DNA from 4 places in the Weizmannia sp. FSL K6-0777 genome. Region 4 is predicted to be linked to each of the others. Evidence: predicted binding sites of a transcription regulator. Region 4 holds the regulator's gene; each other region holds the start of a gene.
The links. Region 4 encodes Rex, which represses fermentation and respiration genes when NADH is low (regulators of the CRP and FNR family bind a similar motif). Its sites were predicted from a motif close to TTGTGAAATATTTCACAA; they were not measured.
Positions count from the first base shown of each region.

Region 1: the regulator Rex is predicted to act here: its motif matches at 3,984-4,001, upstream of NST70_RS16865 (phosphoketolase family protein).
Region 2: the regulator Rex is predicted to act here: its motif matches at 2,173-2,190, upstream of pflB (formate C-acetyltransferase).
Region 3: the regulator Rex is predicted to act here: its motif matches at 3,950-3,967, upstream of NST70_RS10990 (nitrate reductase subunit alpha).

Region 1 is NZ_CP151971.1:3,521,081-3,528,447, forward strand. Features, by position in the region: gene NST70_RS16845 (MMPL family transporter) at 1-1,146, opposite strand, end outside; gene NST70_RS16850 (alpha-amylase) at 1,436-2,899, shown strand; gene NST70_RS16855 (diguanylate cyclase) at 2,938-3,198, opposite strand; gene NST70_RS16860 (GntR family transcriptional regulator) at 3,225-3,950, shown strand; gene NST70_RS16865 (phosphoketolase family protein) at 4,092-6,476, shown strand; gene NST70_RS16870 (STAS domain-containing protein) at 6,720-7,367, shown strand, end outside.
Region 2 is NZ_CP151971.1:2,597,913-2,605,279, forward strand. Features, by position in the region: partial or broken gene NST70_RS12485 (IS630 family transposase) at 1-119, opposite strand, end outside; gene NST70_RS12490 (hypothetical protein) at 266-517, shown strand; gene NST70_RS12495 (iron-containing alcohol dehydrogenase) at 883-2,043, opposite strand; gene pflB (formate C-acetyltransferase) at 2,422-4,686, shown strand; gene pflA (pyruvate formate-lyase-activating protein) at 4,776-5,513, shown strand; gene NST70_RS12510 (NADPH-dependent FMN reductase) at 5,774-6,331, opposite strand; gene NST70_RS12515 (DUF6241 domain-containing protein) at 6,350-6,883, opposite strand; gene NST70_RS12520 (ABC transporter permease) at 7,002-7,367, opposite strand, start outside.
Region 3 is NZ_CP151971.1:2,295,935-2,303,301, reverse strand. Features, by position in the region: gene acsA (acetate--CoA ligase) at 1-793, shown strand, start outside; gene NST70_RS11000 (Crp/Fnr family transcriptional regulator) at 1,094-1,783, shown strand; gene NST70_RS10995 (ISLre2-like element ISBco6 family transposase) at 2,271-3,686, opposite strand; gene NST70_RS10990 (nitrate reductase subunit alpha) at 3,973-7,367, shown strand, end outside.
Region 4 is NZ_CP151971.1:3,317,769-3,325,135, reverse strand. Features, by position in the region: gene NST70_RS15900 (ABC-F family ATP-binding cassette domain-containing protein) at 263-2,182, opposite strand; gene NST70_RS15895 (redox-sensing transcriptional repressor Rex) at 2,497-3,180, shown strand; gene tatC (twin-arginine translocase subunit TatC) at 3,331-4,095, shown strand; gene NST70_RS15885 (YdiK family protein) at 4,132-4,329, opposite strand; gene NST70_RS15880 (CPBP family intramembrane glutamic endopeptidase) at 4,326-5,054, opposite strand; gene groES (co-chaperone GroES) at 5,423-5,707, shown strand; gene groL (chaperonin GroEL) at 5,761-7,367, shown strand, end outside.

The DNA of each region.
Region 1 (7,367 bases), 200 kb from region 4:
GATCTTTTTCCCTTTTTTCGCTTCCAGGGCGCTGGCCATTTGTTCTGTTCTCGGAATAAACGGAAAGAAAGAAGCCCGGCCTAAAATGGAAAGTAGCGCCGGCAGCAGTGTCAATGCGGCAATGCCCATGATAAAGATGGCAAGGCTGAACGGAACAGCAAACCGCTGATACGTCCCGTAGTGCGCAAAAAGCAATGTGAACAGGCTGAGCACGACCGTAATCGCGCTGACCATGATCGCGCCGCCCGAATGCCGGATGGCCGTGTGCAGCGCTTTTATCTTATCTTCTTCTTCCAGCAAACATTCACGGTATTTTGAAACAAGAAATAAACAGTAATCCGTGCCGGCCCCGAATAAAAGGACAGTCATGATCGAAGTGGCCTGGGAATCCACTGTAATGATGCCTTCTTTTGCAAGAAATCCCAAAACCGGCCCGATTGCCCCATAAGCAAATACGACACCGATAAGCGGAACAAGCGCCAAAATCGGCGACCGATACAATACAATCAAGAGCACCAGCACAAGCAGCACGGTAGAAACCAACAGGGTGATATCCGCTTTGCTAAATAGTGACACCGCATCCGTGGATATGCCCGCAGGCCCTGTGAAGCGGACATGCAGGCCGTCATCTGCCAGTTTCTTATTCAAAATGGCTTTCGATTCGAGGGATGTCACTCTCTTCTTCAATTCTTTCAAGTTATCTGCCAGTTCATCCGTTCCTGCGCTTTTTTCCATAAATACCGGCGTAACAATCGTTGTGCCGTCTTTTGAAGCCTGCCCGCCCAGTGCCTGCGGCGGCATTTTTTCGTACGGTGGGATAAAACTTTGTGCGGGAAGCGGGTTTTTCTTTAAATCCCCGTACAATTTAGCAATCGTTCCGTAATCCTGCTGCGAGAGGCCGCCTTCACGGTACCAGGCGATAAGAAGCGGCGTGCCCGCATTCGGGAACTGTTTTTCAGCCACCTTTTCAGCCCGGACGGACATGGCTGAATCCGGCAGATTTGCTGCGCTGTTATCCGTGACTTTATTCACATTCGGAAAAACAGCAGACAAAACGGACACGACCAGGATCCATGCGGCAAGCGTTACCCATCTCCCTCTCCTTCCGGCACATGCTCCCGTGAACTTTACCAGTATATTTTTCATCGGTTTCCCACCTTTTTTACAGACTTATCACTATTTTATAATAGATGAAGCGGCCAAACAACCGAATCGGGCGGTCAGAGCAGAGCCGGGGGCCGGATTCAAATCATATTTATGGAAGCAAAAGGAAAACCTGCCTGTAAAAATATGTTTTCGCGGATCAAAAGCGGGAATAGTACCTTTGTTCTATTCACCTTTTGGCATGCTTAAAATCATAATTGATTGAAAATTTTTCCACATTCACTTATACTAAACGCATCAACTATTACTTCTTTTGGAAGGGGTACTTTTCTTGGAACGGAATCATACAATCATGCAGTTTTTTGAATGGAATACGCCGGCAGACGGCAGCCATTGGAACCGGCTGAAAGAAATGGCGCCCGAATTAAAGAAAACCGGGATTGATGCTGTCTGGCTTCCGCCGGTGACAAAAGGACAGTCAGACATGGATAATGGTTATGGCGTGTATGACCATTATGACCTTGGAGAGTTTGACCAGAAAGGCACCGTCAGGACAAAGTACGGGACGAAACAGCAATTGCATGAAGCGATCAACGCCTGCCACGAGCATGATATCCAGGTCTATATCGATGTCGTCATGAACCATAAAGCGGGCGCAGATGAAACCGAAGCTTTCCAAGTGGTGGAAGTCGACCCGATGGACCGCACCAAAGAAATTTCCGAACCATTTGAAATAGAAGGCTGGACAAAGTTCAATTTTACAAACCGGAAAGGCAAGTATTCTGATTTTACGTGGAATCATACCCATTTCAGTGGCGTCGATTACGACAACCGGACAGGGCGGAACGGCATTTTCCGTATTGTCGGGGAAAATAAGCATTGGGATGAGCATGTTGACAACGAATTTGGAAACTTTGATTACTTGATGTACGCGGACATTGATTACAACCATCCGGATGTAAAAAAAGAAATGATCGAATGGGGAAAATGGCTGGCCGATACGACCGGTTGTGACGGCTACCGGCTCGATGCCATTAAGCATATCAACCATGACTTTATCCGCGACTTTGCCGCTGCCTTAATGGAACACCGCGGAGACCATTTTTATTTTGTCGGCGAGTTCTGGAATCCGCAGCTGGAAGCGTGCCAAAAATACCTCGACCATGTACAGTTTAAAATCGATTTGTTCGATGTTGCACTCCATTATAAATTGCATGAAGCATCTAAAAAAGGGCGCGCGTTTGACCTCCCGACGATTTTTCATGATACACTCGTTCAAACGCACCCGCTGAATGCTGTTACGTTTGTCGATAACCATGATTCACAGCCGAACGAATCGCTGGAATCATGGGTGGACGACTGGTTTAAGCAGAGCGCCTATGCCTTGATTCTGCTGCGGAAAGACGGTTATCCGTGCGTCTTTTACGGGGATATGTACGGCATCGGCGGCGACAATCCGATTCCCGGAAAAAAAGACGCCCTTTCCCCGCTTTTATCTGTCCGGCGGGAAAAAGCGTATGGCGAGCAAGATGATTATTTCGACCATCCGAACACAATCGGCTGGGTGCGCCGCGGCGTTCCGGAGATCCCGCATTCCGGCTGTGCCGTCGTTATCTCAAACGGCGAGAACGGCGAAAAAAGAATGCTTGTCGGAAAAGAGCGCGCTGGCGAGGTTTGGGTGGACGCTACCGGCAACCGGCAGGAAAAAGTTACAATTGGCGAAGACGGCTATGCAGGATTTCCGGTTAACGGCGGAAGCGTTTCTGTCTGGGTACAGGAAACGGATGAAAACTAAGGAGGGGTACTGTTCCATCTTCCGGAACGGTGCTTATTTCATTCTTTCAGCTTATAGCTGTTTTTGCCGCGTTTTTTAATTTCGTACATCGTTTCATCCGCTTTTGCAATCAAGGTTTCTTCATCGCTGCAATGGTCCGGATACAAACTGATCCCGATGCTGCCTGTTGCTTCTATTGAGTGGGGGCCGATTTGGAACGGGCGGCTGAACGCTTCCACCATCCGGTTTTGCAACGCGGTCAAAACTTGGCGCCTGTTGTGATTCATTGAACCAAAAAGAATCTGTGGTAAACTGTTCATACAGAAACCTTTAGAAGGGATACGCCATGGCACAATTCGTATACAAGCAAATTATCGATGATTTGAAACAAAAAATTTTTGCCGGACAGTTCCCCGATATGAAACTGCCGGATGAACGAAGCCTGAGTGAAGCCTATCAGGTCAGCCGCAGTTCCATTAAGCGGGCGCTCTCGAAAATGGCCAACGACGGCATTATTTTTAAAAAACGCGGTTCCGGAACATTCATCAATCCTTTGTATATAAAAAACGCGTCCATTTTTAATTACGAAGGCACAAACCTCGGTGTCACCGACAATTTTCACATGCATGGCCAAAAGCCGGCCACAAAAGTGCTCTGTTTTGAGGTCATTCCGCCGACAGAAGAATTGCAGCGGAATTTGTTTTTGAACCCCCATGATTTTGTTTATAAAATACGCCGGCTCCGCTTGTTTGATGAGGATCCGTTTATGATGGAGACCGGTTATATTCCGATAAAAATCGTCCAAAATTTAACGCCCGAAATCATTGAAGGCTCCATTTTCAACTATCTGGAAGATGTCCACAATATGGCCGTAACGAAATCTTTTTTATCTATTTTTGCAGAACCGTCCAACGCGAAGGACCGTGAACTTTTGCGTTTAAAAGAACATGAACCGGTCGGTATTATGGAAGGCATCTTTTTTCTCGACAACGGCACGCCGTTTGAGTTTTCCCATATGCGGCTCCACTATCAATATTTAAAGTTCAATACATTTGTATCGGTGTCAGAGTAGGCTGAATGCATTTCAGCTTTTTTTAGACATGATATGTTCATAATTTCACGAATTTGGACCGTATTAATTTGTAAAAAGATTGATTTTTTAGGTGTAAGCGGTATGATGAACGTAGATGATAAATGAAAGGAAGCGGTTGAAATGGCAATGGCAGCTTCGCAAGTCGCTTATTCCTCCCCTGCTTATCTGAAAAATTTAGATGCATACTGGCGTGCAGCCAACTATATTTCGGTTGGCCAGCTTTATTTAAAAGACAATCCGTTATTAAAAGAACCCGTAAAGCCTTCTGATCTGAAAGCAAAACCGATCGGGCACTGGGGGACGATTTCAGGGCAGAACTTTATTTACGCCCATCTGAACCGAGTGATCAACAAATACGATTTAAATATGTTTTATATTGAAGGGCCGGGGCACGGCGGCCAGGTGATGGTATCCAATTCTTATCTTGACGGCAGTTATACTGAAATTTATCCGAATGTGACACAGGACATAGAAGGGATGAAGAGACTGTTTAAACAGTTTTCATTCCCGGGCGGCATTGCTTCCCACGCGGCACCGGAAACGCCGGGATCGATCCATGAAGGCGGCGAACTGGGCTATTCCCTTTCACACGGCACCGGCGCCATTTTGGACCAGCCCGATTTAATGGCCGCTGTTGTCGTCGGCGACGGGGAAGCGGAAACCGGGCCGCTTGCCACTTCCTGGTTGTCCAACCGGTTCATCAACCCGGTAACGGACGGCGCCGTTCTGCCAATTTTGCTTTTAAACGGTTTTAAAATCAGCAATCCGACCATGCTCTCCCGTATGTCTGATGAACAACTGGCGCTTTATTTTGAAGGGCTCGGCTGGCGGCCGTATTTCGTTGAAGGGGAAGACTCGGAAGAAATGCACCGCGATATGGCGTATGTAATGGACCAAATGATCGAACAGATCCAAGCCATCCAGTCACATGCCCGGAAAACCGGTGACACCACCCGCCCCGCCTGGCCAATGCTTGTTTTCCGTGCGCCAAAAGGGTGGACCGGCCCTAAGGAATGGGACGAGAAGCCGGTTGAACATTCATTCCGCGCCCACCAGATTCCGGTTCCGGTCGACCAGGACCACATGGAACATCTCGATGTTTTAATCAACTGGATGAAAAGTTACAGGCCGGAAGAATTATTCGATGACAACGGGCGGCTGAAACCGGAAATTGCCAGGATTGCCCCGAAAGGCAGCAAACGGATGGCGATGAACCCTGCCACCAATGCCGGCTTCCATATCAAAGACCTTGATTTGCCGGATTTCCGCGATTATGCGCTGGACAACAAGGAACATGGAAAACAGATGGCGCAGGATATGACCGTTTTAGGGACATATTTAAAAGACGTGATTTTAAAAAATGAAACAAAACGCAACTTCCGGATTTTCGGTCCGGATGAAACGATGTCGAACCGTTTGGCGCCGGTATTCGAGGCTACAAAGCGGCAATGGGTGGAAAAAATCAAAGAACCGAATGATGAATTTTTGGCACCGGACGGCCGTGTTATTGACTCGCAACTGTCTGAGCACCAGGCGGAAGGATTTTTGGAAGGCTATGTTTTAACCGGCCGCCACGGTTTCTTTGCAAGTTACGAAGCGTTCCTGCGTGTCGTCGATTCGATGATCACCCAGCATTTCAAATGGCTGCGGAAAGCAGCAGAACAAAAGTGGCGTGCGGATATCCCGTCATTGAATGTGGTCGCCACTTCCACTGTATTCCAACAAGATCATAACGGCTATACCCATCAGGATCCGGGTATTCTTGGCCACCTGGCTGATAAAAAACCGGAATTTATCCGGGAATATTTGCCGGCCGATGCCAATACGCTGCTCGCTGTATTTGACAAAATCCTGAACGACCGTGGGAAAATCAATCTGATTGTTTCGTCCAAACACCCACGCCCGCAATGGTTTACCGTTGAAGAAGCGGAAGAGCTGGCAGACCGCGGACTGAAAATCATTGACTGGGCAAGCACGGACGAAGGCGGCAATCCGGATATTGTCATTGCCGCATGCGGGACAGAACCGTTGCTTGAAAGCCTCGCTGCTGTTTCGATTTTGCACGAAAAACTGCCGAAATTGAAGATTCGCATGATCAATGTGCTCGATATTTTGAAATTAAGAAGCCCGGCATTGGATCCGCGCGGCCTTTCGGATGAAGCGTTCGACGCCTATTTTACAAAGGACAAACCGGTTGTTTTTGCCTTCCACGGTTACGAAGGCCTGATCAAAGACTTGTTTTTTGACCGTGCAAACCACAATCTGCATGTGCACGGCTACCGTGAAAACGGGGATATCACAACGCCGTTTGACATGCGCGTGATGAACCAGATGGATCGGTTTGACCTTGTAAAAGAAGTGGTGTCAAGCCTGCCTGATACAGCCCGGCACGCAGCCCTCATCAGCGAAATGGACAGCATGCTGCAAAAACATCATGCGTACATCCGCGAAGAAGGCACAGATCTGCCGGAAATCGAAAACTGGCAGTGGCAAGCGATAAAATAACAGCAAGAAAAACCGGGCGGACGTATCGAAACCGCTGAAAAAACCAATGAAATATAAAACGGCGGGACACCATCATGAATCGTGTCCCACCGTTTTTTCATTCTATAAAGAAAATGAGTTTTTTCTTTCCTAAATCCAACATTTCTATTTCAATAAATAGAATTTTATTTTAAAATAGAAAGACAAGAAATGGCGAAAACGATCATGACCATCAATTCAATCTTACATCATGCGGGTGATAAAATGGAGCTAAGACAGGCATTGCATCATTTTTTCCTTGAAAAAACATGGCAATTGACGGAAGACTGGTACGCATCTCTCGACAAAAACAGCGTGCAGGGGGTTTATGCGTCCACCGACCCCGAAGTGGTTGCAAGACTGAAAGAGCAGAACCACGAGTTCCACGTCCAGTTTTGTGAAGTGTTTTTAAAAGATGAAGATACCTTTTTACACCATTTTGAAAAGTGGGTAATGAGCGTTGCACAAGATGAAGAGCATCTTGCCACACCGAACCACTTCATTTTGCGTGAGTTCTTCCACACGCAGGAACAGTATCTCGACCTGTTCGATTCATTTGTTGCAGCCCACGAAGGAGAGTATACATATGAGGAATTGAATTTTTGGCGCAGGGCGATCATCCGTACATTCGAACATGTCATGATCTGGTTTATGAAAGAAAACCACCACTATTCCTTAAAGCGGCTGGAGTCCCAGCAAGAAACGATTAAAGAGCTAAGTTCCCCTGTCATTATGGTCGGCAAAAATACCGCGCTGCTGCCGCTTGTCGGGGAAATTGATTCCAACCGTGCGAAAATCATTCTGGAAAAAACCCTTGAACAATGCGCAGAAAAAAGCGTTCTCCTTCTGTACATTGATTTATCCGGCGTGGTC
Region 2 (7,367 bases), 720 kb from region 4:
ATTTCTGGATAAGTCCGGCCTTCTAAATGTAACAGCACAGAGAGATAACGCTCATAAAGATGTTTATCCCTTGTGTTTTGCATAGCGTTTCGCAATTGTTCAAGTTCTTGATTCAACATTTTTTCTCCGCCCTTTTTAGGATAGTTACAATCTATATACCCAAAAAAGGACCGAGGAAGTGAGCAAAAATGATTAATTCGTTTTATATAGATTAAAAAAAGATAAGAATGGAGATTACTTCATTCAACATTCCGGTTATTACAGAGTGGGAAAACAACTGCAAGAAGGAAAATATAGATTGTCTTTTGTTGACCATGAAAAAACGCATAACCGAAAACCATTTGTACAAATCACCTCATCAGATAGTACTATCCGTCAATCTTATTCATTTGAAAAGAAAAACCAAAGACAAATTAAATTGAACCTTAAAAATCAGGAAATATTAGAAATCCATAAAGGTTTCTCAAATGAATACCAAAATTACGTTATTTTGCTACAACCGCTGAGCAAATCATAAATTCCAAAACGGGCGATGAACGTACGATTTGTGTGCTTGTCGCTTTGTCTAATTTTACGTAACCCCTCCTAGGTAAACCATCAGGGAGCCATTTGCTTTGAATCTCTCGTATGGTTCTTCTAAAGGGGATTTTTTTCGTCCCTCTCCAATCCAACAGGCTCATCTTCCACTTGCCCAGAACCTGGTATGCATTGCGGGCGGTGGTTGCAATCCGGAAAATTTGCGCCAGCTGTTTTTTCCGTCGCGACATGGACGCCTGTCTTTTGAAAAAAGGTATAGACAAAAAATACCTGCAGGCCGGACACTTGGAAAAAGTGCCCAGCCTGCAGGTGCCAGTTTACTCAAATTCCCCTCCGTCTTCTTCCTTACATCGCTGCTTTTATAATCGCTTCCACTTCTTTTTGTGTTGGTTTGCGCGGGTTTGTGGCTGCGCACGCATCCTGCATTGCATGCTGGGCGAGGATTTCGATATCTTCTTCTTTAGCCCCGAGTTCTTTAAAGCCTTTCGGAATGTTCAGCTGTGCTGCCAGCCTTTCAATTGCTGTAATGGCTTTTTCCGCCGCTTCGTCGACGCTCAGGCTATCCGTCTTCTCACCCAGTGCAACGGCAATTTCTGCAAATCTTTCTTTCCGCGCAATCAGATTGAAACGGCACACATGCGGGAGCAAAATCGCATTGCAAACGCCGTGCGGCAAGTTATAGAAACCGCCGAACTGGTGCGCAATCGCGTGGACATAGCCCAAAGATGCATTATTAAACGCCATGCCTGCCAAATACTGCGCATATACCATTTGTTCACGCGCTTCCATATCATTGCCGTTTGCAACAGCCTTTGGCAAATATTGCGGAATAATTTGAATCGCTTTAATGGCGCATGCATCCGTTACCGGTGTGGCCGCAGTTGAAACATATGCTTCCACTGCATGGGTCAAAGCGTCAAGCCCCGTTGCCGCAGTTAAAGACGGCGGCATCCCGACCATTAATAATGGATCATTAATGGACAAAACCGGTGTCACATGTTTATCTACAATCGCCATTTTCACTTTCCGACTCGTATCGGTAATAATCGTAAATTTTGTCATTTCGCTGGCAGTCCCGGCTGTTGTATTAATTGCAACGAGCGGCACCATTGGTTTTTCAGAACGGTCCAGCCCTTCATAATCATGGATTTTGCCCCCATTGGCCGCAACGAGCCCGATCCCTTTTGCACAGTCATGCGCGCTCCCGCCGCCAAGTGAAACGATTGAATCGCAATTTTCTTCATGATAGGTTTTTAACCCGTCTTCCACATTTTTGTCTGTCGGATTTGGTTCAGCCTTCGGATAGATCGCCACTTCCAGGCCGGCTTCTTTTATATAGGCTGCAATTTTTTCGGAATACCCCAGTTGGTGGAGCCCTTCATCGGTTACAATCAGCGGTCTGCGACACCCAAGATTTTTCAGCCTGTTTCCAATTTCTTCTGCCGTCCCCTGTCCAAACAAGTTTACGGAAGGCATTTGAAAATCAGTACGTAATCCTGTTAACATCTTTCCCCACTCCTTTTATGTAACTGCTTACATGAAAAATATAACGCAAACGCTTTCATCTGGCTGTGCCAATTTTGTGAAATATTGAGCATGTTACCAAATCACAAACTCTCCCCAAGAAAAATAATCATGTGAAAAACTGATCAATTTGTGTTATAACACGCTTTCATCGCATTTTTCTATTATATATCTACGGCCAAATGTTTTGAACATTCTTTGACAACTGCTTTTTTTGGCCCCAAAATGTGAACGCTATCACTATCTTTTTAAAATCGACCATGCTAAAATGAAAGCGTAATAAGAAATGTTCACTATTTAACAAACAAACATCCAATTCTGAAGGCAGCTCATTAATAGGCTTAAAGGAGGCCATTTAAAATGACTGAACAATTACTGACAAAAGCAACGCTCTCCAAAAAACAATGGGAAGGCTTCAAAGGAGGAAACTGGCAAAAAGAAATCGATGTAAGGGACTTTATTCTGAAAAATGTAACCCCTTACGAAGGCGATGAAAGCTTTCTTGCCGGCCCGACTGAAGCCACTTTAAAATTATGGGATCATGTCATGGAACTGTCGAAACAGGAACGCGAAAAAGGCGGCGTCCTGGATATGGATACGAAAATTGTATCTACCATTACATCGCATGGCCCGGGCTATTTAAACAAAGAACTTGAAAAAATTGTCGGTTTCCAAACCGATAAACCGTTCAAACGTTCGATGATGCCGTTTGGCGGAATCCGGATGGCAGAAAGTGCCTTAAAATCTTACGGCTATGAAATTGATCCGGAAATCAAACATATTTTTACAGAATGGCGGAAAACCCATAACCAAGGTGTATTCGATGCCTACACACCGGAAATCAAAGCTGCACGGCATGCCGGCATTGTAACAGGCCTTCCGGATGCTTACGGCCGCGGCCGCATTATCGGCGACTACCGGCGCGTTGCCCTTTACGGTGTAGATTATTTAATTGAGCAAAAGAAAAAAGATCTCGATTTAATCGGCTGCGGCTTGATGACAGAAGAAGTCATCCGTGAACGTGAAGAACATTCGGAACAAATTCGTGCATTGCAAGAATTGAAACAAATGGCACAAAGCTACGGATTCGATATTTCCGAACCGGCTTCAAACGCACACGAAGCTTTCCAATGGCTGTATTTCGCGTATCTGGCTGCCATTAAAGAACAAAATGGCGCGGCCATGAGTCTTGGGCGCACATCCACTTTCCTTGACATTTATATTGAAAGAGATTTGAAAAACGGTGTCCTGACTGAACGGGAAGCACAAGAACTCGTCGACCACTTTGTCATGAAACTCCGCCTCGTCAAATTTGCAAGGACGGAAGATTACAATGAACTGTTCAGCGGCGACCCGACATGGGTAACAGAATCGATCGGCGGCATGGCTTTGGACGGCCGTACACTCGTTACGAAAAACTCGTTCCGCTTCCTGAACACGCTTGATAATCTCGGCCCTGCGCCGGAACCGAACCTGACCGTGCTCTGGTCGACGAAACTGCCGGATAAATGGAAACAATATTGCGCGAAAATGTCGATCAAGACAAGCGCCATCCAATATGAAAACGATGACTTAATGCGTGAAGAATACGGCGATGATTATGGCATTGCCTGCTGTGTATCGGCGATGCGGATCGGCAAACAAATGCAATTCTTCGGCGCCCGTGCCAACCTGGCAAAAGCTTTGCTGTATGCGATTAACGGCGGCGTTGATGAACGGTATAAAATGCAAGTCGCACCTCCGTTCCAGCCGATCACATCGGAATATCTCGATTACGATGAAGTCATGGAAAAATACGATCGGATGCTAGACTGGCTTGCAGGCGTTTATATCAATGCTTTGAACATCATTCATTATATGCATGACAAATACAGCTATGAACGGCTTGAAATGGCATTGCATGATCGCAATGTACTGCGCACGATGGCTTGCGGCGTTGCCGGCCTGTCTGTTGCAGCCGACTCTCTAAGCGCCATCAAATACGCGAAAGTAAAAGTCATCCGTGACGAAGACGGCCTTGCCGTTGACTATGAAGTCGAAGGCGATTACCCGAAATACGGTAACAACGATGACCGCGTCGACCAAATTGCCGTCAATCTCGTCAAATCGTTTATGCAAAAACTGCAAAAATATCCGACTTACCGGAACGCTGTCCATACTTCTTCGATCTTGACGATTACATCGAACGTTGTATACGGCAAGAAAACAGGAAGCACTCCGGACGGCCGGAAAGCAGGCGAACCTTTCGCACCTGGTGCAAACCCGATGCACGGCCGCGATTCCCACGGCGCAGTCGCATCGTTGACATCTGTTGCGAAACTGCCTTATAAATATTCGCTTGACGGCATTTCCAACACTTTCTCGATTGTCCCGGAAGCGCTCGGACACGAAGAAGAAACACAGGTCTCCAACCTGGACGGCATGCTGGACGGCTATATGGCGAAAAAAGCGCACCACTTAAACGTCAACGTCCTGCATCGCGAAACATTGCTGGATGCGATGGATCATCCGGAAAAATATCCGCAATTGACGATCCGTGTATCGGGATATGCGGTAAACTTCATCAAATTGACAAGGGAACAACAACTTGAAGTCATTAACCGCACGTTCCATGAAATGATGTAAACTGATTCGGGCGGCATGCACCTGCGTGCCCCCTCCCCCCTATTAAACACTTAACTTATGGGGAATCTATATAGAAGGATTTGATTGAGATGAACATGACAACGCGCATTCATTCCACTGAATCGTTTGGCACAGTCGACGGGCCTGGCATCCGCTATGTCGTATTTACGCAAGGCTGCCCGCTGCGCTGCAAATTTTGCCACAACCCGGATACATGGAAAATCAATGAAGGCAATGAAATGAGCGTCGAAGAGATTATGAGCGATGTGCGCGATTACCTGCCTTTTATTAAAGCTTCCGGCGGTGGCATTACAGTGAGCGGCGGCGAACCACTTTTGCACCTCGATTTTCTAATCGAATTGTTTAAAGCGTGCAAAGAAATTGGCGTCCATACTGCCATTGACACAGCGGGCGGATGTTTCTCGCGCAGTCTCCGGTTTATGGAAAAACTGGATGAATTGATGAAATATACAAATCTTGTGTTATTGGACATCAAGCATATTGACCCGGAAAAGCATAAATGGCTGACGGGCATGTCAAATGAGCATATTCTCGATTTCGCCCGGTATCTCGCTGACAAGCATATTCCGGTCTGGATCCGCCATGTGCTCGTTCCCAGCGTCGATTCAGAAGAAGATTTGCAAAAAACATCTGATTTTATCCATTCGCTGCCAAACGTTGAAAAAATTGAAATCCTTCCGTACCATAAGTTAGGCGTCTACAAATATGAGGCGCTCGGCATCGACTATCCCCTCAAAGGTGTCGAACCGCCGACAAAAGAACAAGTTGCACATGCGGAACAGATTTTAAAAAGGGAATTGCAGTAAAGAAAAAGCGCCGGCTGTCCGCCGGCACTTTTTTATTCCGCCTAAAAGAACGATACAATGTTAAGAAAGTGGAAAAACTTAGAGCTCCTCTCCCCTGAAAAATTGCCCCGGGGTTTTTTATCCTTTTGCTGGTAACGCGTCATACGGCAAGATAAACGGCAAAATGGTCGCCTTCCTTCGCCTAGAGCACGTCTACCTAAGCTTCGCTGATGATCCACTATCGCCCATGCGCAACGGCCACGGCACTAGGCAAAAGTGCATCATCCCAAATTTCCAGGATTGCCTCCGGAGAAAGCTTTTCTCAATTGCAACAGTTCATGCGCAAGCTTTCGGATGCGTGCCTGGATATCGGCATTGATGATTTCATTGTCCTCATTAAAATCATCATTGTGGATAAAAACATTGCGGACTGCACAGGTGGCCTTTAAAAAGGTTAACACCGGTTTCAGCTGGTATTCAGCAACAAGAAAATGTTTGTCCGAGCCGCCGTTCATCACAATGCCGCATACTTTGGACTGAAAAGCATCGCGGTGCAAATGGTCGAGCAGATTTTTCAAAGCGCCTGTAATGGACGCCTGGTAAATTGGCGAGCCAAAAACAAGGATATCCGCTTCAAGCATTTTATTAACGACCGCAATCGTATCATCATTGTAATAAGAAAGTGGAAACCCTCTTGCAAACTCCACTTCATAATCTTTTAAATCGAGCAGTTCAGTTTCCGCTTCCGGATCTTCCGCTTTAATTGCCATAAGCACCTCATATACACCAATGGAGGTCTTCTCACCGGTAAGCGAGCCGGATATACCTAAAATTTTCACCGTTTCCACTTCCTGATGTCATTTGAAATTTTCCTTAATATATGCCGCTTCTTCAGAAGGCGTCAACCGCCGCTCCGCTTTTCCGATGTTGCCTTTCTGGTAAGCCCAAATCTCATTATGGGCCTTCACCGCATTGCTGAAATCGCCTTTTTTCCACGGTTTTAATATACTGAGCAGCATATCCTGCAGTTCTGTATCCGCAAAAGTTTGATTGCTAATTGCCGAATACAGGGCGTCCACCTTTTCTTTTGTGATTTCGGAAGCTCCCCATTTTTCATTTGCCGCCACTTTTTGATGCGTCATATTATGTACTTCCTGCACCAATGCTTCTTCGCTCATGCTTTTGTATGCCGAAAGTTTGCGCTCAGGCGTCTTCTGGCGGAAGCTTTCCTGTATAACCGCTTTTGCAGCCGTCTCTTCCTCTGCAGCCGGTTTTTTCGAAGGTGCTGCCTCCGTTGCAATCGCTTCTCCTTTGTTAAAGTAAAAATAAGTGACACCTGCAATAAACATAAACACAGCAATCCCCATCCCAACGACAAACCGTTGAAACACAGCATCTCCCCCTTTGCTTATCATACGAAATTCGTGCTGCCCCGTAAAAAATCCTGCTTTATCATTGTATTAATGCAGCGAAAAAATTTTACCGGAAATTGGCGGAATTCCGTTTTTCTTAATAAACATCCCGTTTTGTAAACACAACAAAAGAAACCACGAGCGAGAGAAAAAGCCACACAAGCAGCACAGCAACCGAAAATCCGAGCGTCATGCCTGCAACAGGCGGGCTTGTACCATTGAGATAATTTGTCAGCTGCAAATTCACCATAAACAAATATTTTGCGCTTGGCCAAGCCGATACCATGTTGGTCAAAATCGCGCCGGCAATCAATGAGGATAACATAATTCCCATTACGGCGGCCGTGCTGCGCAACAGGACAGAAAGCATAAACGTGAGGCTGCCTGAAACGACGCAGACAAACCAGGCAAGGCCGAACGCCATGAGCAAATATTTCCATTGCGGGACAGCATGCACATGTGC
Region 3 (7,367 bases), 1.0 Mb from region 4:
GCTGATGGGGGCCGGCAATGAAATCATTAACCAATATGACCTCTCGACTTTGCGCCATATTTTAAGTGTCGGTGAACCGCTGAATCCGGAAGTTATCCGCTGGGGCAATGAAGTATTCGGACTCCGCATCCATGATACATGGTGGATGACGGAAACCGGCGCACAACTGATCTGCAACTATCCTTGCATGGATATCAAACCGGGATCGATGGGAAAACCGCTTCCTGGCATTGAAGCGGCCATTGTTGATGACCAGGGAAACCCGCTTCCGCCGAACCGGATGGGCAATCTCGCCATTAAAAAAGGCTGGCCTTCCATGATGCGCGCCATCTGGAACAACCCGCAAAAATATGAATCTTACTTTTTCCCGAACGGCTGGTACGTTTCCGGTGACTCGGCTTATATGGATGAAGATGGCTATTTCTGGTTCCAGGGCCGCGTGGACGATGTTATCATGACGTCCGGTGAGCGGGTCGGGCCGTTTGAAGTGGAAAGCAAACTGATCGAACATCCGGCCGTTGCGGAAGCCGGTGTCATCGGCAAGCCGGATCCGGTCCGCGGTGAAATCATTAAAGCCTTTATCGCTTTAAGGGACGGATACGAACCGTCAGATGAGCTGAAGGAAGAGATCCGTCAATTTGTGAAAAAAGGGCTGGCCGCCCATGCCGCGCCGCGGGAAATCGAGTTTTGCGAAAAACTGCCGAAAACCCGGAGCGGGAAAATCATGCGCCGCGTCCTGAAAGCCTGGGAACTGGATCTGCCGGCCGGGGACCTTTCGACAATGGAAGATTGATAAAAAGAGCACCCCTGAAAACCGGAGATCCGGTTTTCAGGGGTACCCCTTTATTCCATAAAATCGACATTTAATCCCCTAAATTGGAAAAACTTGCTTTCATCCGGAAATAGCCGAAAGTTGGCAGTCTTGCCTGTCCGGAGTTTGACGAGTATAATATCCTCGTATTTATTATGCTGGAGAAAAGAAAAAGACATCACCCGCGATATATGATCCATGGCTCGGAGGACATCGGAGGACATGTTGAAAACACGCCTTATGCCAAAAGAAGTATTTCGCCTGACAATGGGGGAATGAACATTGACCAATTTATTAAGTGATAAGAATCTCAAGCAACTGAAATCGATGGCACATGCTACACAAAAAGTACCAAAAGGAACTTTTGTTTTTCGGGAAGGGCAAGCTGGAGAAAACTTTTTTCTCGTTCTATCCGGCAAATTTGAGATTAGTAAATTGACGGGGGATGGGAAAGAGCTATGCTTGCGCCTCTGTGGGGAAAATGCAGTAATTGGAGAATTAATGGTCTTTTCGAATAATGGGAAATACCTCTTTAACGGCCGTGCATTGGAAGACAGTGAGGTTCTCGTAATCAAAAATAAGGTAATCGAACAAGAACTGCTTGTAAATGCTGATTTCGCATTCGAGTTTTTGAAAATGATGACGGATCATTTCCGTAAACAGCATACGAAATTCCGTGATCTTGTATTGTATGGAAAAAAAGGTGCGTTATACTCTACATTAATTCGGATTTCAAATAGCTACGGTGTAAAAGTTGATGGCGGGATTTTGTTGGACGCGCCGATCACCCATCAAGAATTGGCGAATTTTAGCTCAACATCCCGTGAAAGTGTTACAAGGGAATTGAATGATTTAAAGAGTAAAGGCGTCATTTCTTTTAAAGGGAGAAAAATTATTATTCACAGTTTGGATTACTTAAAATCAAAAATCAATTGTGAAGGTTGTCCAGCATCATACTGTGTCGTTGATTAGCATTTTTCAGCGGGAAAGAAACGGTTAAGGATATTCTTAATGGTTTCTTTCCCGCTTTTATTATGATCGTTGTCTGGCATCGTGATGTAAACCACTTCTTCTTCCTGATGGTCTTTTACAATATTTATGAGGAAGATATCCTTTTCCCAATGGCAGAACAATGATGATCAGCAAGCGAAAAAGAGGAATTGTATGTGTCAAGTTTTTCTCGACAAGGTTTAAATATCGGGTATTCCAAGACACTCTTTTTGTACACTTTCGGCTACCGTGCTTTACTTGCTCGGTGTAATTTTCGGAAAAGATGTAATATTTCCGTATAAAGATGGATAACGGGGATGTTGAGGCGCGCGAAATTCACTCGCTTTCCGCGGGCGGCCGGCGAGCCTCCTCGCTCGTACCTCGCTGCGGGGTCTCTCCTGGCTCGCTTTTCCCGCAGGAGTCTCGTAAATTTCGCGCGCCTCAACGATCAGTCCCCACTGAGCCAGGCTTAAAACGAAAGCTCTAATATTTTGCTTAAATGTCCCATTGCCGATGAACTGCTTGAATGCAGGGCAACTGATCCGTGCTTTACGCCCACTGACGGGCGTACAGGCTGCTTGAGTAGTTGAGACATCCTGATGGATTGTTTCAAGTTCCGTTGCTTTCTCTCGCTTCTTGAACGGTGTTTCAGATAGGCTTCTCTCAATGTCCCATTGAGTATGCCTTGTTTGATTTTCACCATGGCTTCTGCGCCAAGTTCACTCCAATGCATGCCCCTTTTTTTCATCCTGAAGGAGATATGCCTTTGATTCGATTCCATCGCTCCTAGGCCTCTCGCACCTTCCGGCACGTTTTTCACCCTGTCTCTCCAGTCAAAAATGCGGTCCCAGTTTTTCAAGATATACGAACGGAATTCCTTGATTTTCTTGAGGGCCTTTTTATCCGTCAAGGTGCTTTCGTGCGTATCCAAATATAACGTGAATTGGTCCAGGTCATGCGTTCTAATCGCTTTTCTAATTTGCTCCTTGATCTCGCTCTTTCCGCCCCCAAATGTCCTTATGATGGCTTGTGCAACGTGGTAGGTATCCAGCTGGTTGAGCACCGGAAATTCCGACTGTGAGAATGCTGTTTGAAACCGTTCAGCTGTGTACCCAGCACCTCCATCACTGTTTGTAATGACATGCGCTTTTTCGAGGGAATAGGTGTTGGCAGCTGTGGCTTGGACTTCATCCCAAAATGTCTGAATGTCTTCCGTCGTCATGATGACTGTGGGCTGACGCAGGGAGACCCTTTTACCATTGGTTTCCCATCCCTCATAGAGAATGGCGTGGTGGACTTCCATACTCTGTTTCTTTTTTAGTCCCCGAACGAATACACCATCTGCTTCAGAAAACAGGTAGTCTACCTTCTTCCCCTCAGGCAGGGAAACAGCTATTTCTAGCTCTTCTACAAGTGCCTTATCGGCTTCCGCCTGAGTTTTCCCTACGTGTTTTACCATGTTCCCTACAGTTGTGTGACTAAGACTCACTGCTGTCCACTCTTTTAAAATATCAGCTACTTCCCGATAGGTGTTCTCACTTGCCAACTCTGCCACCTTTAATTCCACTAACGGGCTGTATCGTTGGTGTGGTACCAGCCCTAACCATTCATCCAGAGGATAATGGGAATTTCCTCTCTTGTCATGCATTAATGAGCGTTTAAAGGTCACACTTCCAAATAGAAACTGAATGTTTCTGTTATCACTCCGGCAGTACACCCAGCCCTCCTCTAACTTCTCCTGTTTAATTGTTTTATCTAACTCTTCAAATATTTCCCCAACCCATTGTGTAAAAGCCTTCTGCATCAGAAGTTTAAGCTGTTCTTCAAATTCGATAAGACTCTTTGTATCCTTTAATAATCCAGCAATTATTGATATAATATCCATGGGAAGACCTCTCTCTCTAGATGTTCATCTTGAAGTGTACAATTAGATGATAGAGCGTCTTCCCATTTTTTTCCACTCATATGCCCCGTCGAGTAAAATTTTACACATACAGAGGAATTAGAATACGATAAGTATAACCCCTTCGAACTTCCGGAGGGCTTTTTTTGCAAACTGAAGATGAAATGCCGGAAGAACAGTCAAAAATACTGAAGCAACAGACTGATAAGTATGTAATCTTTACAAATATGTGAATAACATGAGAGATGTGACGTACTGCACATTTCTTATGTTCATTTCCCGCTATATTGAACATATCAAAGGAACTGAATTAGGAGTGAGCGATGTGAAGAAAAGGTCACCACTTTTCAAACGCTTTAAATATAGTAAACCAATTGAAAAACATGCAGATGGACATAGTCAAGTCACCTATGGGGACAGAGAGTGGGAAAATGCATACCGCAGAAGATGGCAGCACGATAAAGTAATTCGTTCAACACATGGGGTGAATTGCACAGGATCTTGCAGCTGGAACATCTTTGTAAAAGATGGCATTGTGACGTGGGAAGGGCAGCAAACCGATTATCCATCAACAGGACCGGATATGCCTGACTTTGAACCGCGGGGCTGTCCTCGTGGCGCCAGCTTTTCATGGTATATATACAGTCCGCTACGTGTGAAATATCCATATGTCCGCGGCATTTTATTAACGATGTGGCGTGAAGCATTGGCAGAGCATGATAATCCGCTTGATGCCTGGAAAAGTATCGTTGAAAATCCTGAAAAGGCGAAACGCTATAAACAAGCTCGCGGTAAAGGTGGATTTGTAAGAGCGGATTGGGATGAAGTGTTGAAGCTTATTTCTACTTCACTGCTTTATACAACTTTAAAATATGGACCGGATCGCAATATTGGTTTTTCACCAATTCCAGCGATGTCGATGGTAAGTTACGCAGGTGGTTCACGGTTCATGCAATTGATGGGGGCACCAATGTTAAGCTTTTACGATTGGTATGCTGACTTACCTCCTGCATCTCCACAAATTTGGGGTGATCAAACAGACGTACCTGAAAGCAGTGATTGGTACAATGCTGGTTATATCATCACATGGGGATCAAATGTGCCGTTAACGCGAACACCTGATGCCCACTTCTTAGCGGAAGTGCGTTATAAAGGAACGAAGGTTATTTCGGTCAGTCCCGATTATGCTGAATCAACAAAATTTGCGGATGACTGGATGAGCGTGAAACAAGGGACAGACGGTGCTCTTGCGATGGCAATGGGACATGTCATTTTAAAAGAATACTATGTTGATCAGCAAGTACCTCATTTCCATAACTATGCAAAACAATATACAGATTTTCCATTTCTCGTCACTTTGAAAAAGCAAGAGAATGGTCACTATGTTGCCGATCGTTTTTTAAATGCAAGCGATATTGGCAGAAAAGGCGAAAATGGCGAATGGAAACCGGTGCTTTGGAATGAGCTTACTAATGATTTCGCCAACCCGAACGGTACGATGGGATCAAGATGGGATGGCAAAGGAAAATGGAATTTAAACATGAATGATGAAGAAACAGAAGAAGCGATTGACCCAAGATTATCTCTTTTAGGAATGGAAGACCAGATTACAAATATCCAAATTCCGTATTTTTCAGAGGAAGGAAATAAAGTGCTTGAGCGTGCGGTTCCCGTTAAAAAAGTGCAAACGGAAGAAGAAGAACTGTATGTGACAACCGTGTATGATCTCGTCCTTGCCAACTACGGGGTAGATCGCGGAATTGGCGGAGATGTTGCAAAAGATTACGAAGAAGACATTCCTTTCACACCGGGATGGCAAGAAAAAGTGACAGGGGTTAAACGTGAGTTAGCAATCAAAATTGCCCGTGAGTTTGCGCAAAATGCAATCGATACGAATGGACGGTCAATGATTATCGTTGGCGCAGGTATTAATCACTGGTTTAACTCTGATACGATTTATCGCGCTGTTTTAAATCTTGTCTTGTTTGTAGGTGCACAAGGTGTAAATGGCGGAGGATGGGCACATTATGTCGGCCAGGAAAAATTGCGTCCTGTCGAAGGCTGGCAAGCAATCATGTCTGCGCGTGACTGGCAAATGCCGCCAAAATTGCAAAACGGTACATCATTCTTCTATTTTGCTACAGATCAATGGCGTTATGAGGATACACCTGTTGGCGACCTTGCTTCTCCAACTGTTGATAAGGCAAGATACCAACATTTTGCTGACTATAATGTTCTGGCAGCAAGATTAGGCTGGCTGCCATCTTATCCAACTTTCGAAAAAAACGGCATCGATTTATACAAAGAAGCCGTCCAGCAAGGGGCTAAGACGCAAGAAGAAATCGGCCAATATGTCGCACAGCAATTGAAAGAAAAGAAATTGCGTTTTTCAATAGAAGATCCTGACAATGAGAACAACTTCCCAAGAAATATGATTGTTTGGCGTGCCAATCTCATCTCGAGCTCAGGAAAAGGGCATGAATATTTCTTGAAATATTTGCTTGGTACGACAAACGGTTTAATGAATGAAGATGATGAAAGCTTACGTCCAGAGGAAATTGAATGGCGTGAAGATGCACCAGAAGGAAAATTAGATTTACTTATTAACTTAGATTTCCGGATGGCAGGAACTGCTTTATATTCTGATATCGTATTGCCAGCTGCAACATGGTATGAAAAACATGATTTAAGCAGCACAGATATGCATCCATTTGTCCATCCGTTTAATCCAGCAATTGCTGAGCCATGGGAAGCCCGCTCTGACTGGGATATCTTTACTTCTTTAGCTGAGGCAGTATCTAAACTGGCAACAGAGTTAAATATGGACCCGATTAAAGAAGTTGTCGCAACGCCAATTCAGCACGATACAGCCGGGGAAATGTCACAGCCGCTTGGCCGGGTTAAAGATTGGAGCAAAGGCGAAGGAGAACCAATCCCAGGAAAAACGATGCCGCAAATTCATGTTGTAGAACGTGATTTTACAAAGATTTATGAAAAAATGACGGCATTAGGGCCAAATGTAATCAAAAAGCCGTACGGAACAAAAGGTATTTCATGGTCAGTGGAAGAGGAATACGAAAAACTGAAAAAAACATTAGGAACGGTAAAAGGCACAACGATTGCAGAAGGCTGTCCGGATATTAGCACAGCAAAAAAAGCGGCGGAAGCAATTTTAACGCTTTCCTCTACGACGAATGGCCATGTTGCGGTCAAAGCTTGGGAATCACTTGAGAAAACAACGAGCCTCAGTTTAAAAGATTTAGCGAGTGAACGGGAGGAAGAATGCTTTACATTTGAACAAATTACAGCTCAGCCAAGAACGGTTATTACGTCTCCGGCATTTAGCGGTTCTGAAAAAGGCGGGCGGCGATATTCACCATTCACGACGAATGTGGAGCGTCTTATTCCATGGCGGACATTAACAGGCCGGCAATCATATTATCTCGATCATGAAATAATGCAGGAATTTGGTGAAGCAATGGCAACATTCAAGCCGATTCTTCAGCATAAACCGTTTAACAGTAAGCGCCCGGGAATCGAAGGAAAAGAAATTACTTTAAATTATTTAACACCGCATAACAAATGGTCGATTCACAGTATGTATTTTGATTCTCAGCCGATGCTGACCCTTTTCCGGGGCGGGCCAACGATCTGGCTGAACAA
Region 4 (7,367 bases):
ACCGGTTTTTTTGGAGATATGCAGGGGAATTGTGCACAATCTGTGGAAAAGTTGTTGATAAATGATTGGACTTGTGTAAAACTTTTAAAATTTTTCCGGACAGGTTGTGGGTATTGTGGATAAATCTGTTGATAATTGTGGATTTTGTGGAAAAACGTTTTGGAAAGCAAGAAATCAATATACCGCCTGTGCATAAATCTGTGCATGGCGCGAGATGCCAAAATAAAAACCTGTGCAGAAAATTTCCACACAGGTCCAAACATTACTCCGCCAGTTCTGCCCATTCTTCCATCAGCGTGTCCAGCTCCAATTTCCGTTGCTCCAGTTCTTCTGTCAGCTCGCGGATTTTAATATGGTCCTGAAAGATTTCCGGGTCGGCCATTTTTTCTTCCCGGTCATGAATTTCTGTTTCCAACGTTTCAATTCTTGTTTCAATTTCTTCAATCCTCCGCTTTTTTTGCCGCTCGCGTTTTTTTGCTTCTTTATCCTGCCGGTAGTTGTTTTTCGCCGGCTGTTCCGCTTTAACCTTTTCTTGTTTCGTGTTTTCCAGGCGTGCAATTTCCAGCATTTCTTCTTTTTTTTGCACATAATAATCATAGTCGCCGAGAAATTCACGGGTTCCCTCCGGCGAGAGCTCCACCACTTTTGTGGCAATCCGGTTAATGAAATAGCGGTCGTGGGAAATGAACAAAATCGTTCCCGGGTAATCGATGAGCGCATTTTCCAGTACTTCTTTACTGTCCAAATCAAGGTGGTTTGTCGGTTCATCTAAAATTAGAAAGTTCGCCTTTTCCAGCATCAATTTGGCGAGGGCAAGCCGGGCTTTTTCGCCGCCGCTTAAGGATGAGACGGTTTTTAAAACGTCATCGCCGGAAAAAAGAAAATTCCCGAGTGCCGTGCGGATTTCTTTTTCTGTTTTCAGCGGGTATGTATCCCATAATTCCCGGAGGACCGTTTTATTGGAAGATAAGTCGGCCAGTTCTTGATCGTAATAGCCGGTCATAACGTTGGAGCCATATTCGATCGTGCCGGATATCAGCGGGATTCTCCGGATAATCGATTTCAAAAGCGTTGACTTGCCGATGCCGTTCGGGCCGACAAGGGCAACACTGTCTTGTTTTTTGACTGAAAGATGGATGTTTTTGGCAACCGGCTCCCCGTCGTAGCCGATGGCAGCATCCCGGACATGAAGGACTTCGTTCCCGCTTTGTTTGGCAATTTCAAACGAAAACCGGGCAGATTTTTCATCGCCAAGCGGCTTGTCCATCAATTCCATTTTTTCCAGTTGTTTCCTCCTACTTTGCGCCCGCTTTGTCGTGGTGGCACGGGCAATGTTTTTTTGGATGAATGCCTGCAATTTCGCAACTTCTTCCTGCTGCTTTTCATATTGTTTGACCTCTCGCTCGTACTGGGCGGCCTTTTGTTCCAGATACCGGCTGTAGTTGCCGTGGTATTTTTTAATAGAATGCCTTGAAATTTCATAGACCTGGTTGACGACTTTATCCAGAAAATAACGGTCATGGGACACGATCAGAATGGCGCCTTCATAGCCTTGTAAATATTGCTCCAGCCAGGTGAGCGTTTCGATATCGAGATGGTTTGTCGGCTCATCCAAAATGAGGATGTCCGGCTTTGTGAGCAGCAATTTCGCCAATGCAAGGCGTGTTTTTTGCCCGCCGCTTAATGTCCGGATCGGGGTGTTGTAGTCGTACTGGTCAAAACGGAAGCCATGCAGAACGGACCGGATATCCGCTTCGATCTGATATCCGCCTTCATCTTTAAAACGTGTCTGCAAAGTATCATAAGCATGCAGCACTTTTTCATACTCCGCCGGGCGGTTATAAATCTTAGGGTCGGCCATTTTTTGTTCGTATTCGCGAAGCTGTTTTTCCATATCCAGCAAATTTTTAAAAACCGACATCATTTCGTCCCAAATGGACAGATCCGATTCGAGTCCGGTATTTTGGGCGAGATAACCGATTTCGACACCATTCGGCATAATGATGGAACCTTCATCATAAGAAAGCTGGCCGGCGATGATTTTCAGGAGGGTCGATTTGCCGGCCCCGTTTCTCCCGACCAAGGCAATCCGGTCTTTTGTTTGAATTTCTAATTTTATATCCGATAAAATAAGTTCAGCGCCATAATATTTTGTGACTTGTTGAACTTGCAGCAACATCATCTTTATGTTCACCTCTATACCATTGTAAGTGTACAGGAAGGCGAACTGCAACTCAACCGGCGTGATCGGAATTTGTCAAAAAACTTTTCACATAAATTCGTAAAAACCCATGAAAAAAATGCTTACTTGTGATATATTTAACATAGTTGGAGAGAGAAAAAGACGCATGCAGGCATTTTTTTAAAACATATTTTTTCTTTGCTCAGATAGGAGTAATATTATAATGAAGAATGGCAGCGCTGCCATTCTGGAATGGACGCACGATTGGAACCAACAGCACAAAAAACTTAAGCTTTCAACTTGGGGGATTTCACATGAAGGATGAATCAGTAAAAATACCGCAAGCCACTGCAAAACGGCTTCCATTATATTACCGGTACCTGAGAAATTTATATACACTTGGCAAGCAAAGGGTATCCTCGGCGGAACTGAGTGAAGCGGTGAAAGTCGACTCCGCTACGATACGCAGGGATTTTTCCTACTTCGGGGCACTTGGAAAAAAAGGTTATGGTTATAATGTAAAATATTTATTGTCTTTTTTCGGCAAGACGCTGAACCAGGATGAGATCACAGATGTAGCGCTGGTTGGCGTTGGGAACCTCGGTACAGCCCTTTTGAATTACAATTTTTCGAAGAATAACAGCGCACGGATTGTGATGGCATTTGACAATGACCCCGGGAAGGTGGGGAGCCATGTTGGCAATGTGCCTGTTTACAGCATGGACGAATTAAGAGAACGGCTTTGCGCGGAAGATGTGACGGTTGTGATTTTGACGGTCCCCGCTTCCAGTGCCCAGGCAGTGACAGACGAGCTTGCCAGTACAAATGTAAAAGGCGTTTTAAACTTTACACCTGCCCGGCTGAACGTGCCGCCGGATATCCGCGTCCATCATATTGACCTGGCCGTGGAACTACAGGCACTGATCTATTTTTTAAAACATTATTCAAATGATGAAGAAAATTTGAAAGAAACAAAAGAGCCGGTTGCGAAGCCATAGCCAAAAAGCTTTTTTTCCGTTATCATAGTGGGTACAGGGGGTGGCCCGATTGAAAACGGAATGCAGGCGCAAATGGCAATGGCCGGATTTGGCTGTGGCGTGCAAAGGGAAAAGGGCGGATTCAACGCCGGCACTTAAAGGGGAACGGCGATGAATACGAAAAAAATGCCGGTTACCGGACACATCCAGGAATTGAGAAAGCGGTTAATTACCGTTCTCATTTTCTTTCTGTTTGCCCTGGTTGTTGGCTTTTTTACCGCAAAACCTGTTATACGTTATTTGCAGCATGCCAAAAATGCCGGCATGTTCACGATGAATGCCTTCAGGGTAACCGATCCTATTAAGGTTTTTATGGAAGTTTCGGTTGTGATCGCATGCCTATTGACCCTGCCGGTGATTTTGTACCAGCTTTGGGCGTTTATAAGCCCGGGGCTGTATGAGAAAGAAAAGAAACTGACATTAAGTTACATTCCTGTTTCCATCTTGCTTTTTATAGCCGGCGTTTCTTTTTCCTATTTCGTGCTTTGTCCGCTGATGGTGAAGTTTATGATGGGCTTGTCAAATGAAATGGGCATTCGTGCGGTGATCGGGATCCGGGAGTATATTCAGTTTCTGCTAGAGATCACGCTTCCGTTTGGCTTTGTGTTCCAAATGCCGGTCGTGGTCCTGTTTCTGACCCGGCTTGGCATCATTACGCCGAGACTGTTGAAAAAGGTAAGAAAATATGCGTATCTTGCTTTGATTGCAGCTGCCGGCATCATCACCCCGCCGGACGTGTTTTCGCAGCTGATTACCTTTGTTCCACTCGTTTTGCTGTATGAAGCAAGCACACTGATTTCGAAAATGGCGTACCGCAATGCCAAAAAAGCGGCAAAAGAAATGCCAATGGATGAACAGACGATTGCTTCTGAATAAGAAAGCCGTTTTCCGGACGGAGCCGGAAAACGGCTTTTATTTTTTCACTGAGTTTTTCAGCTTGAAATGGAGAAAGATCAGCCTGATGCCGGAACCCAGATCCAATGTTGCAATCAACAGCAGTAAATAAGAAAAAAAGCCCCAGCCGCCCACTTGTACCTGCTGAATGGCAAAATAAGTGAACAAAGCCCCGAGCAGGCAGTTTACAATCCCTGAAAAAAGTGGTCTCATCATAGAAGTCCTCCAATTGAGCTGTAAATTTCATGTACGGATGTCTGCAGAACGGACGGGTGCAAAAGCAGCCTCACGACCACAATCGTGTTCATGGAAACATGCGCAAACATGGAAACGGTGATCCGGTTTGTTTTCTCGTATAAATAAGCGAGCGTCAGCCCTAAAAGGGAATATAAAAACAAGTGGCTCGGTTCGGTATGCGCGAGTCCGAAAATAACCGAGCTGACAATACCGGATAAAAGGAATGAAAAGCGCCTGCGCAGCGTGCCGAAAATGATTTTCCGAAAAACGATTTCCTCGAGAATCGGCCCTGCGATCGAGCTGATGAGGATGACGAGCGGAAATCTTTCAATCAGCGCCATGATTTGCTGCGTATTGTTGGAGGCAGCCGGGGCACCGAATAATGATTCAATGATCGCGGCTGCAGTCTGGGCAAAGAAACAAAGAAAGACGCCGCCTATTGCCCATATGGCGGATGGCGCGGCCGGAAGCGGTTCAGTCCGGTCTGTTTCTTTCTTTGCGGCTTTTCTTAAAAAGTACAGGACGATGATCAGCCCGATGATAAAGCTGATGACGGTCCAAAGCGGGGGCGTCAATGTCCGCATGCTGTCTGCCGGTTCGTGGAAAACGTTCACCCCGGCATAGTAGAGCAACGGATACCCGACGGCGCCGGACAGCAGCATAAGGATGTACGTCACGAGAATATACACATACTCTTTTTTCACGCGTTCTTTTCCTTTCTTGCCAGTTCAAAGTTTAAAGGATCGCAAATTCGTCCAATATGTTCATTGTACTATTGAACCGGGCGGGGTTCAAATGCCGTGCGCAGAGCCAGCCTTTTCAGTTGCATATCCGGATGGTGATCAAGCATACTTATAAAAGGGCAAGCGGCTGAAATGGAGGCGCGCAACCGGCATCCTTTGACGGGGCTCTTTAAAGGATGCAGGGCCCGAAAAAAATAAAAAAAGTTGGATGAGAGACTTGCAAAAAAGCAAGGAATTATTTATTATAATAAATGTGTTAGCACTCAACTTATGCGAGTGCTAATAATGGACAAAATTTTACATAATACGAATTAAGGAGGTTGTTTCACGTGTTAAAACCACTGGGTGATCGCGTTGTCATTGAATTAGTTGAATCGGAAGAAAAAACAGCAAGCGGTATTGTCCTGCCTGACACGGCAAAAGAAAAGCCACAGGAAGGCAAAGTTGTGGCTGTCGGTTCCGGGCGTACCCTTGATAACGGTGAACGTGTTGCCATCGATGTAGCAGTAGGCGACCGCATCATCTTCTCGAAATATGCCGGCACTGAAGTGAAATATGACGGAAAAGAATACTTAATCCTTCGTGAAAGCGATATTCTGGCGGTTGTGGAATAAGCCTGGCTTGTTGAAACATAGAAATAACGATATGACATGAGGAGGTTTTATAAATGGCAAAAGAAATTAAATTCGGCGAAGAAGCCCGCCGCGGTATGCTTCGTGGTGTGGATAAACTGGCAGATGCTGTAAAAGTGACATTGGGCCCGAAAGGACGTAACGTCGTTCTGGAAAAGAAATTCGGTTCTCCGCTGATCACAAATGACGGTGTCACGATCGCAAAAGAAATTGAACTCGAAGACGCGTTTGAAAACATGGGTGCCAAACTTGTCTCCGAAGTGGCCAGCAAAACGAACGATGTAGCTGGTGACGGTACAACCACTGCAACTGTTCTGGCACAGGCAATGATCCGTGAAGGCCTGAAAAACGTAACAGCAGGTGCAAACCCGGTTGGCATCCGCAAAGGGATTGAAAAAGCAGTTGCGGCTGCTGTCGAAGAATTAAAAGCCATTTCGAAACCAATCGAAGGCAAAGCTTCCATCGCCCAAGTTGCTGCAATTTCCTCTGCTGACGAAGAAGTCGGCGAATTGATCGCTGAAGCAATGGAACGCGTGGGCAACGATGGCGTTATTACCATTGAAGAATCAAAAGGCTTCTCAACGGAATTGGACGTTGTGGAAGGAATGCAGTTCGACCGTGGCTATGCATCGCCTTACATGGTAACGGATTCCGACAAAATGGAAGCTGTTCTGGATAACCCTTACATCTTAATTACAGACAAGAAGATTTCCAATATCCAGGAAATCCTGCCTGTTCTGGAACAAGTTGTCCAACAAGGCAAACCGTTGTTGCTGATTGCGGAAGATGTTGAAGGGGAAGCTCTTGCAACACTCGTTGTCAACAAACTGCGCGGCACATTCAATGCCGTTGCGGTAAAAGCGCCTGGCTTCGGTGACCGCCGCAAAGCGATGCTCGAAGATATTGCAACCCTGACAGGCGGCGAAGTGATCACAGAAGAACTCGGCCTTGATTTGAAATCTGCAACCATTGACCAACTCGGCCGTGCCGGAAAAGTGGTTGTTACAAAAGAAACAACGACAATCGTTGAAGGGGCAGGCGACTCTGCTGCAATTTCCGCACGTGTAAACCAAATCCGCATGCAATTGGAAGAAACGACTTCCGAATTTGACCGTGAAAAATTACAAGAACGCCTTGCAAAACTGGCCGGCGGCGTAGCGGTCATCAAAGTCGGTGCTGCGACAGAAACCGAATTAAAAGAACGCAAACTGCGCATTGAAGATGCTTTGAACTCTACGCGCGCTGCTGTTGAAGAAGGCATTGTAGCTGGTGGTGGCACGGCGCTGATCAATGTCATCAAGAAAGTTGCTTCCATTCAAGCAGAAGGCGATGTTCAAACAGGCATCAATATCGTTGCACGCGCTTTAGAAGAACCTGTACGCCAAATCGCGGAAAATGCCGGCCTTGAAGGTTCAGTCATTGTCGAACGCCTGAAAAAAGAAGATGTCGGCATTGGTTACAATGCCGCCAATGGAGAATGGGTCAACATGATTGAAGCGGGTATCGTGGACCCGACGAAAGTAACCCGTTCCGCACTTCAAAATGCTGCATCTGTTGCTGCAATGCTGCTTACAACAGAAGCAGTTGTTGCCGACAAACCTGAACCGCCGGCACCTGCAGGCGGCGGCGCCCCTGACATGGG